DNA from 2 places in the Ferrovibrio terrae genome. Region 1 is predicted to be linked to the other one. Evidence: riboswitches for the same ligand, from Rfam matches in the RefSeq annotation. Region 1 holds a riboswitch; the other holds the start of a gene.
What was found. A riboswitch is a leader RNA that binds a small molecule or an ion and turns the genes downstream of it on or off. The one in region 1 is predicted to bind cobalamin.

Region 2: it holds a riboswitch for cobalamin, as region 1 does, so the genes downstream of both, cobW (cobalamin biosynthesis protein CobW) here and FNB15_RS13245 (TonB-dependent receptor) in region 1, are expected to answer to the same signal.

The regions. Positions count from the first base shown of each region.
Region 1 is NZ_CP041636.1:2,712,044-2,716,576, forward strand. It holds gene FNB15_RS13230 (DMT family transporter) at 1-471, shown strand, start outside; gene FNB15_RS13235 (peptidoglycan recognition protein family protein) at 468-1,238, shown strand; RNA gene rnpB (RNase P RNA component class A) at 1,302-1,692, shown strand; cobalamin riboswitch at 1,728-1,934, shown strand; gene FNB15_RS13245 (TonB-dependent receptor) at 2,057-4,183, shown strand; gene FNB15_RS13250 (PepSY domain-containing protein) at 4,187-4,533, shown strand, end outside.
Region 2 is NZ_CP041636.1:1,589,045-1,593,577, reverse strand. It holds gene FNB15_RS07780 (hypothetical protein) at 1-202, shown strand, start outside; gene FNB15_RS07775 (sulfite exporter TauE/SafE family protein) at 204-914, opposite strand; gene FNB15_RS07770 (HupE/UreJ family protein) at 952-1,584, opposite strand; cobalamin riboswitch at 1,685-1,916, shown strand; gene cobW (cobalamin biosynthesis protein CobW) at 2,047-3,096, shown strand; gene cobN (cobaltochelatase subunit CobN) at 3,122-4,533, shown strand, end outside.

The DNA.
Region 1 (4,533 bases):
AGTGTGTTTGCCATGTCGATCGGCCAGATTCTGATTCGCCGCATCCGCGACGTGAACACGCTGAGCATGCAGGCCTGGGTCGGCATGATCAGCGGACCAAGCCTGCTGCTGCTTTCCTATGTCGCCGAAAGCGGCCAGGCCGCCAGTCTCCAGAACGCCGAATGGCAGCACTGGGGCGTGCTGCTCTATGCCATTCTCGGCGTGTCGCTGCTTGGGCATGGCGGCGCGTATTTCCTGCTGCGCCGCTATCCGGTCAGCATCGTCAATCCCGGCTTCACCCTGGCACCGCTCCTTGGCATCCTGTCCGGCATCTATTTCCTTGACGAGCAATTGAGCAATCGCGTCATTATCGGCTCGGCCATGACCCTGCTCGGCGTGCTGATCGTCACCCTGCGTGAATCCAAGGCGGCTGAAGCCGCGGGCCGCCCGCCGGTGGCCGTACCCGTCAGCGACAAGGCGGCAGGCGAATGACACTCAAGCTGGTCGATCATCCGTCGCCGAATTTCGATGAACGCAACTGCCGCCGCCCGGTGGATATGGTGGTGCTGCATTACACCGGGATGCCGACCGCCGCCGCGGCGCTGGAGCGGCTGTCCGATCCGCAGGCCAAGGTCAGCAGCCATTACCTGATCGATGAAGACGGCACGATCTATCGCCTGGTGCCAGAAGACAAACGCGCCTGGCATGCCGGCACAGCCTTCTGGCGTGGCGTGCGTGATGTGAATGCCCGCTCCATTGGCATCGAACTGGTCAACCCCGGCCATGAATTCGGCTATCGCGAATTTCCCGCCGTGCAGATCGATGCCCTGATCGCGCTGCTCAGGGATATCGCCAGTCGCCACGAGGTGATGCCGGGCAACTATGTCGGCCATTCCGATGTGGCGCCGCTGCGCAAGGAAGATCCGGGCGAGTTGTTCCCCTGGCGCCGCCTGCATGCTGCCGGCTTCGGCCGCTGGTGGGCTGCCGATTTCAAGGTCTCGCCCGGTGCCCCCACATTGCGCGCCGGCGAACGCGGCGGCGCGGTGCTGGAATTGCAGGTGGCGCTCGACAAGATCGGCTATGCCATCGAAGGCAGCGGTATCTATGATACTCACACCGAGGCCGCGGTGCGGGCCTTCCAGCGTCACTGGCGGCAGGACCAGGTGGACGGCGTCAGCGATGCCGAAACCACCAGCCTGATCCATCACATCGCCGAGCAGATGACGGTGCGGCGTATCAGCAGCGCGCGCGCGGGCTGAGCCATTTCCCCTGCCCGTTTCCGCTTGACTGGCGCTGGCGCAGGGCCTACCTGTGCGCCGGTGCCAGACGGCTGGACGGTCGCGGCGGGTTAAACCGTCGAGGAAAGTCCGGGCTCCACGGAAACACGGTGCCGGGTAACGCCCGGCGGGGGCGACCCCAGGGACAGTGCCACAGAGAGCAGACCGCCATGACTTGTCATGGCAAGGGTGAAAGGGTGCGGTAAGAGCGCACCGCGCGACCGGTAACGGAAGCGGCATGGCAAACCCCACCGGGAGCAAGACCAAATAGGGATGGCAGCAGGCGCAAGCCTGCAGAACTGTTTCCGGTTCGTCATCCGGGTCGGTCGCGCGAGGCGTCCAGCAATGGGCGTCCCAGAGGAATGGCCGTCCAGTCTGCGCCAGAAGCAATTTTGGTGTGGATGGACAGAACCCGGCTTACAGGCCGTCTGGCACCCTGCTTATTCCGAATTGACAGACTCAGCGCAGCTGTGCAACTTGCAATCCGACGGTGCCCGCTAGGGCCTAACTGGGAACGCGGTGCGAATCTTCCTCCAGGAGATTTAAAGCCGCGGCTGCCCCTGCAACTGTAAGCGGAGAGTTTTTCGTCGAGTAACCACTGGTGCCGCACGGCGCTGGGAAGGTGACGAAAAGCAACGACCCGTGAGCCAGGAGACCTGCCGTCATCCGTGGTCACACGCGATCACATCGGGCAGGGTGTTCCGGTGGGTAGTCCACCGTTCGCCTGCTTTCCTCACAGGCCTCGGAGACAACCTCGTTCGCGGTGACGTGCCACAAGGCCCACCGCATGAGGTTTTCACATGGCCCGTTCCAACTCTCACCGGACGCAATCCGTCCGTCTCTCCATTCCTGTTCTCCTGCTCTCCACCGTCTCCGCACTGGCACAGGATGCCCGCCTGCCGACGATCAGCGTCGCCGGCCAGCAGCCGAATGAAGACGCCGGCCTGCAGCTGGCACAGCCCGCCGCCACCGGCAGCCGCCTTGGCCTGACGCCGCTGGAAACCCCGGCCAGCGTCGAGGTGATCACCGAGGAGACTATCCGCGCGCGCGGCTACGCTACCGTGACCGAGGCGGTGAGCCAGGCGGCTGGCATTAGTTCAACGGCCGACCCCGGCAATGGTCATAGCGCCATCTCGACCCGTGGTTTCATCGGACACAATTCGCTGCTCCGGCTTTACGATGGCACGCAGATGTATGTGGGCGCCGGTACGGTCACATTCCCTTTCGATACCTGGACGGCGGATCGCATCGAGATCCTGCGCGGACCGGCATCGGTGCTCTACGGCGCCGGCGGCATTGGCGGCGTCGTCAATGTGGTGCCCAAGAAGCCAAGCGCGACATTCCAGAATGAGGCCATGTTCGAGTTCGGCAGTAACCTGGAACGCCATGTCGCCGCCGGCAGCGGCGGGCCGATCAACAGCAAGGTGTCCTACCGCGCCGATGTCAGCGGGCGGAAGTCCGACGGCTGGGTGGATCGCGACGAAACCGAGAGTCTTGTCTTCGGTCTGGGTCTGCGGGCGCAGGCGAGCGATACCCTCGCTATCTCGTTGTCGCATGACTATGGCTATCAGAATCCGTCGCGCTATTTCGGCACGCCGCTGATCAACGGGCAGCTCGACGAGAGCATCCGTAAAAAGAATTACAATGCAGAAGACAGCCTGATCCAGTATCGCGACAACTGGACACAGCTGAAATTCGAATGGGAAGCCAGCGACAGTGTAACCTTCAACAACACCCTGTACCGGCTCACCACCAATCGCCATTGGCGCAATATCGAGTCATACAGCTACAATGCCGGCACCGGTCTGATCGACCGCGCGGATGCACTCGAAATCGCTCATGACCAGGTGCAATACGGCAACCGCTTTGATGCCACGATCGAAAGCTCCGTCCTGGGCCTGAAGAACCAGAGTGCGGTCGGGCTGGATGTGAACCAGGTCGACTTCAAGTATGCGCATAATTTCGATAACGGAGCCGCGCTCACCAGTGTCGATCCGTTCAGTCCGCAGGTCGGATTGTTCCAGAGCGATGACCCGTTCCGCCCACGCCACCAGACCCAGACCAAGCAGTACTCGCTGTTTGCCGAAGATCGTTTGTCGGTCACTGACAAGTGGACGCTGGTCGGTGGGCTGCGCTTCGATCATATCGTGCTGAATCGCGATCAATTCGATAATGCTGCGAACAGCTTCGAGAAAACGTTCGCGGATCTCACCTGGCGTGCCGGTACGGTCTATAACCTGACGCCGGACCTGGCTGTGTATGGCCAGTATGCCACGGCGACTGATCCGGTTGGCGGAATCCTCAATCTGTCGGCCACCAACCGCGGCTTCACGCTGGCGACCGGCAAGCAGACCGAGGTCGGCGTCAAGCAGTCCCTGATGAATGGCCGCGCGGAATGGACTTTGGCCGGATACCATATCGTCAAGACCGATATCACCTCGCGTGTGCCCGGCAACCCGACGCTGACGCAGCAGATCGGTGAGCAGTCCACGCGCGGCGTTGAATTCGCCACGGGCTTCGATCTGGCGCGCGACTGGCGACTGGAAGGCAACGCGACCTGGCTGGATGCGCGGTTCGACGAGTTCACCGAAGCGGGCGGCGCCTCACGGGCCGGCAACACGCCGCCGAAGGTGCCTGAGCTGCTGGGCAACCTGTGGCTCACCTGGGCCTTTGCGCCGGAATGGAAGGCGCGCAGCGGTGTTCGCTATGTTGGTGAGCGCTACAGCGACAATGCCAACCTGAACAAGTTGCCAGACTACACGGTGGTCGATCTCGGGCTGGAATGGACTCCGCACAAGGATGTCAGTATCGGGTTTCGGCTCTACAACCTGTTCGACAAGGTCTATGCGGAGACGGCCTATAACGACCAGCAGTGGGTGCTGGGCCTGCCGCGCACGGCCGTCGTGTCCACCCATGTCAAATTCTGAGGCATGAAACGCTTTCTTCGTCAGGCGCAGCGCTGGCTGTATCTGATCCATCGCTGGATCGGGATTGCCACCTGCCTGCTCTTCGCCATGTGGTTCTTTTCCGGCGTGGTGATGATGTATGTCGGTTTTCCGGCGCTGACGGAAACCGAACGCCGTTCCCTGCTGCCCGTCATTGACGGGCAGCAGCTGCGGCTTTCGCCAACTGACGCACTTGCGGCGGCGGGGTTGTCAGAATGGCCGCGCGGCCTGCGGCTCGAAATGCTGGCCGGTGAACCGGTCTATCGCATCGCCGGCTGGAATGATGCGCGACTGACCATTTCGGCGCGCGATGGCCGCCGGATAGAAGCCGT
Region 2 (4,533 bases), 1.1 Mb from region 1:
GCTGCTGACCGCCTTCGCCAAATCGCTGAACGACTTCACCAGGGATATGGGCGTGCCGACGCCGATCCAGCTCGACATCATCGCGGCGCAGATCGATGCGCTCTATGTGGTGATGGGCAACCGCATCCAGGGCAGCGGCAGCAAGATCGAAATGCAGCTGCTCAGCGCGCTGGAAGAAGCCGCGCGCAAATACAGGCACTGATCTAGAGCAGCCGCCACAACGGCAGGCCCGACAGGGCGGCGAAGGCGCAGAGCGCCAGCGCCACGCGGCGGAACTGCTGTTCGCTGGAACGCGCGAACAGCCGGCTGCCCAGCGAAAGTGGCAGCAGATAGGCCGGGATCAACGGCAGCGACATCAGCAGACTGGTCTGCGTGAACAGCCCGCTCCACCAGTAGGCGATGCCAGACGCGGTGGCCGTGAAGCCGAAAAACACGATCAGGTTGGCGCGCACGGTGGCGGCATTGCCCTGGCCGCCGAGCCAGAGCAGCACCACCGGCGGCCCCGGCAGGGCAGCCGCCCCACCGCTCAATCCCGCCAGCATGCCGGTGCCCAGCGTGGCCGGCAGACCGAGCCGCCCGGTATAGCGCCAGCCCAGCGCCATCAGGACGACGGCGAGCAGAATCACCAGGCAGATCACCCAGCGCATCACATCGGCATCGGCCACCACCAGCAATGCGACGCCGAACGGCACCGCGATCACCGCGGCGATGCCCAGCAGCAGCACCTCGCGCCAGATGCAGCGGCGCACTGCGGCGGGCAGCATGGCCAAGGCGGCAATATCGTCGGCGATGAACAGCAGGATGGCGGCGAGTTTCGGCTCATAGAGCAGGCTGGCGATCGGCATGAACACCATCGCGCCGCCAAAGCCGGAAAACCCGCGCACCAGGCCGGCCAGCGCAGCTGCGCCGGCCACTGCCCAGTAACGCGGTTCGGTCAGAAAGAGAAAACTGTCAGGCAACCAGGATGACGACGCCGGCGACAGCCACGGCGGCACCGGCCGCGCGCGTCAGCACCGGCGTGGCAACCTGCTGCGACAGCAGGGCGACGACAAGGCCGACGCCATGCAGCAGCGCGGTGGCCAGCAGCATGCCACCAGCATAAGCCGTGGCGACGCCAGCGCCCATTTCCGTGCCATGCGCATAACCGTGGAACAGGGCGAAACCGGCGGTGACCGCCATCGCGGCGGCCAGCGGCGGGCGGGCGGCGAAGGCGACAGCGAGGCCGAGGATCAGCACCGACAGCGCAATGCCGGCCTCGACGCCGGGCAGTGCAATTCCGTTCAGCGCGAGCAGGAAGCCGGCGCCCATCGGCAGCACGAAGGCGGCGGGCAGCAGCCAGAGACCTGAGCGGTTGCCGGTGCGGGTGGCGAACTGCACGGCCCACAGGCCGACGGCGATCATGGCCAGCAGATGATCGAAACCGCCGAAGGGATGCGCGAAGCCTTGCGCGAAGCCGGCGTCATGCGCTTCGCCGCCCGGATGACCGGGATGGGCCAGCGCCGGAAGAGCAAGGCTTGCCAGAAGGATGGCCGGCAGAACGGCCTGACCGAGCTTTGACTTGCCGATCTTGAAATTGAAGGACATGGCAACCTCTTTGAAACGCGCGCAGAAAATGCGCTGCATGCGGACCCACCCGATCCCTTTTTGCCCAAGCGCGGCCGGTTTGACAAGACCGGGGGCGCGGCTTACCGTCCGGCGCGATGGTTCACCGCCATGTCATGCCTGACATTGCGGTGATGAAAAGGGAACGCGGTGCCGGTTTCTGATACAGAAACCGCAAGCCGCGGCAGCCCCCGCTACGGTAGGCGGCGAGCGGCGTGCAACAGGCCACTGGCAGGATGTGACAGTCCCCCGGGAAGGCGCACGAACCGTTACGACCCGCAAGCCCGGAGACCTGCCATCGCCCTTGGTCGAACGGATGTGCCGGACGGGGTGTGTCGGTGCCCGGCCTGTGCCATTCTCGCCACCCTTCCCGCGACAGGGGAGACATGGCGGCGGACCGGCGGGCCAATCCGTGTCGGCGTCATGCAACAGGACGCTTGAAGAATGCAAAAGACTGCAGCCGCCGCCAACAAAATCCCCGCAACCGTCGTCACCGGCTTCCTCGGCGCCGGCAAGACCACGCTGATCCGGCACCTGATCACCAACGCCAATGGCCGGCGCATCGCGCTGATCGTCAATGAATTCGGCGAAATGGGCATCGACGGCGATCTGCTGAAAAGCTGCGGCGCGCCGGACTGCAGCGAAGACGACATCATCGAACTGGCCAATGGCTGCCTGTGCTGCACGGTGGCCGATGATTTCCTGCCGACGCTGCAGAAGCTGCTCGACCGGCCCGAACCGCCGACGCATATCGTGATCGAGACCTCGGGCCTCGCGCTGCCGAAGCCGCTGGTGCAGGCCTTTGCCTGGCCCGGCATCAGGAGCCGCACCACCGTGGACGGCGTGATCACCGTGGTGGACGCCGCCGCCGTGGCTGAAGGCCGCTTTGCCGATGACGAAGAAGCGCTGGCCGCCCAGCGCGCCGCCGACCCCAGCCTGGATCACGACAATCCGCTGGAGGAACTGTTCGAGGACCAGCTCGGCTGCGCCGATCTCGTGCTGCTGAACAAGGCCGACCTGCTGGACGAGGGCGCACTGGACAATGTGCGCGCCGAGATCGCCGCGCATCTGCGCCAGGGCGTGAAGACCCTGTCGATCAGCAAGGGGGAGATCGCCGCCGACATCCTGCTCGGGCTGCGGGCGGCCGCCGAAGATGACATCGCCGCGCGCAAGTCGCATCACGACACTGAGGACGACCACGACCACGAGGATTTCTTCAGCTTCTCGGTCACGCTGCCGGAACAGGCTTCACCCGATGCGCTGCTCGACAGCCTGCTGCCGGTGATCGCAGACCACGACATCCTGCGCGTGAAGGGCTTTGTCGCCGTCGCCGGCAAGAAGATGCGGCTGGTGCTGCAGGGTGTCGGCATGCGGCTGTCGCATTATTACGACCGCGACTGGCACGGCCATGAGCCACGCGCCACGCGGCTGGTGGTGATCGGCCAGGCCGGCCTGGACGAGGCGGCCATCCGCGCCGCCCTCGCCGCCATCTAAGGCCCGGTGCCGGGAGCGCGCCGCCGTGCATCTGCTCAATGCCATACCCGGCGGCACGGCGACGACCGATGGTGCAGTCGATCTGGGCCAGACGCCCGGCGACATTGTCATCCTCTCGGCCGCCGATACCGAACTGGCGGCGCTGAGCAGCGCGCTGTCCGGCCTGCCCGACGACTTCCCGCGCCTGCGGCTCGCCAACCTGCTGCAGCTCGGCCACCCTTACGCGGTCGATCTTTACGTCGAGAGCGTGATCCAGCATGCCAGGCTGGTGATCGTGCGCCTGCTCGGCGGCCAGAGCTACTGGACCTATGGTGTCGAACGGTTGAGCGATCTCTGTCGCGCGCGCGGCATCCTGCTGGCCTTCCTGCCGGGCGACCGCCAGCCCGATCCGGGGCTGGATGGCTTCTCCACCGTCGATGACGGCAGCCGCGCGGCACTGTTCGACTATTTCCGCGAAGGCGGCATTGAAAACCTGCAGAACTGCCTGCGCCGCGCAGCCGCGCTGATCGGCCATGATGAAGACCCGCCGCCGGCACGGCCGCTGCCGGCCGCCGGCATCTACTGGCCGGGCCTGCACGATCCCGATCTCGACAGCCTGCGGCCGCAATGGAATGCGCTGCATCATGGCCTGCGTCCGGTGGCCGCCATCGTGTTCTACCGCGCGCTGATGCAGGCCGGCGATCTGGCTGCCATCGATGCGCTGGTCCAGGCGCTGTCGGCCGAGGGCCTCAATCCGCTGCCGATCTTTGTCACCAGCCTGAAGGACCGCATGTCAGCCGATATCGTCGGCACGCTGCTGGATCATGCGCTGCCCGACGTGATCCTGAATGCGACCAGCTTTGCGCTGGGAAATCCGACGGGAGGCGACAGCGGCACGGATGATCCGCTCGGGCAATGCGATTGCCCTGTATTGCAAGTCGTGTTCGCCACGCAGCCGCGCGAGGACTGGGCCACCTCCACGCGCGGCCTCAATCCGCGCGATCTTGCCATCGCCGTCGCTTTGCCGGAAATCGACGGCCGCATCATGACCCGCGCCGTCGCCTTCAAGGCCGAGGCGCAGTTCGACACCCGCACCGAATGCAGCATCGTTCGGCTGCAGCCCGATCATGGCCGTTGCGCCTATGTGGCCCGGCTGGCCTGCGCCTGGTCGCGGCTCGGCCGCCTGTCGCCGGCCGAACGCAAGATCGCCGTGGTGATGGCGAATTATCCCAATCGCGACGGCCGCATCGGCAACGGCGTCGGCCTCGATACGCCGCAGAGCGTGGTCGAAGTGCTGCGCGCCATGAAGGATGCCGGCTACGAGCTGAACGCGCTTCCCGTGAGCGGCAACCGGCTGATCGAATCCCTGATCGAAGGCGTGACCAACGATTTTGCCGCGCTGGCCGGCCGCCGCGTGCGCGTGGTCTATCCGCTGGCGCTGTATCGCCGCTTCTTCGA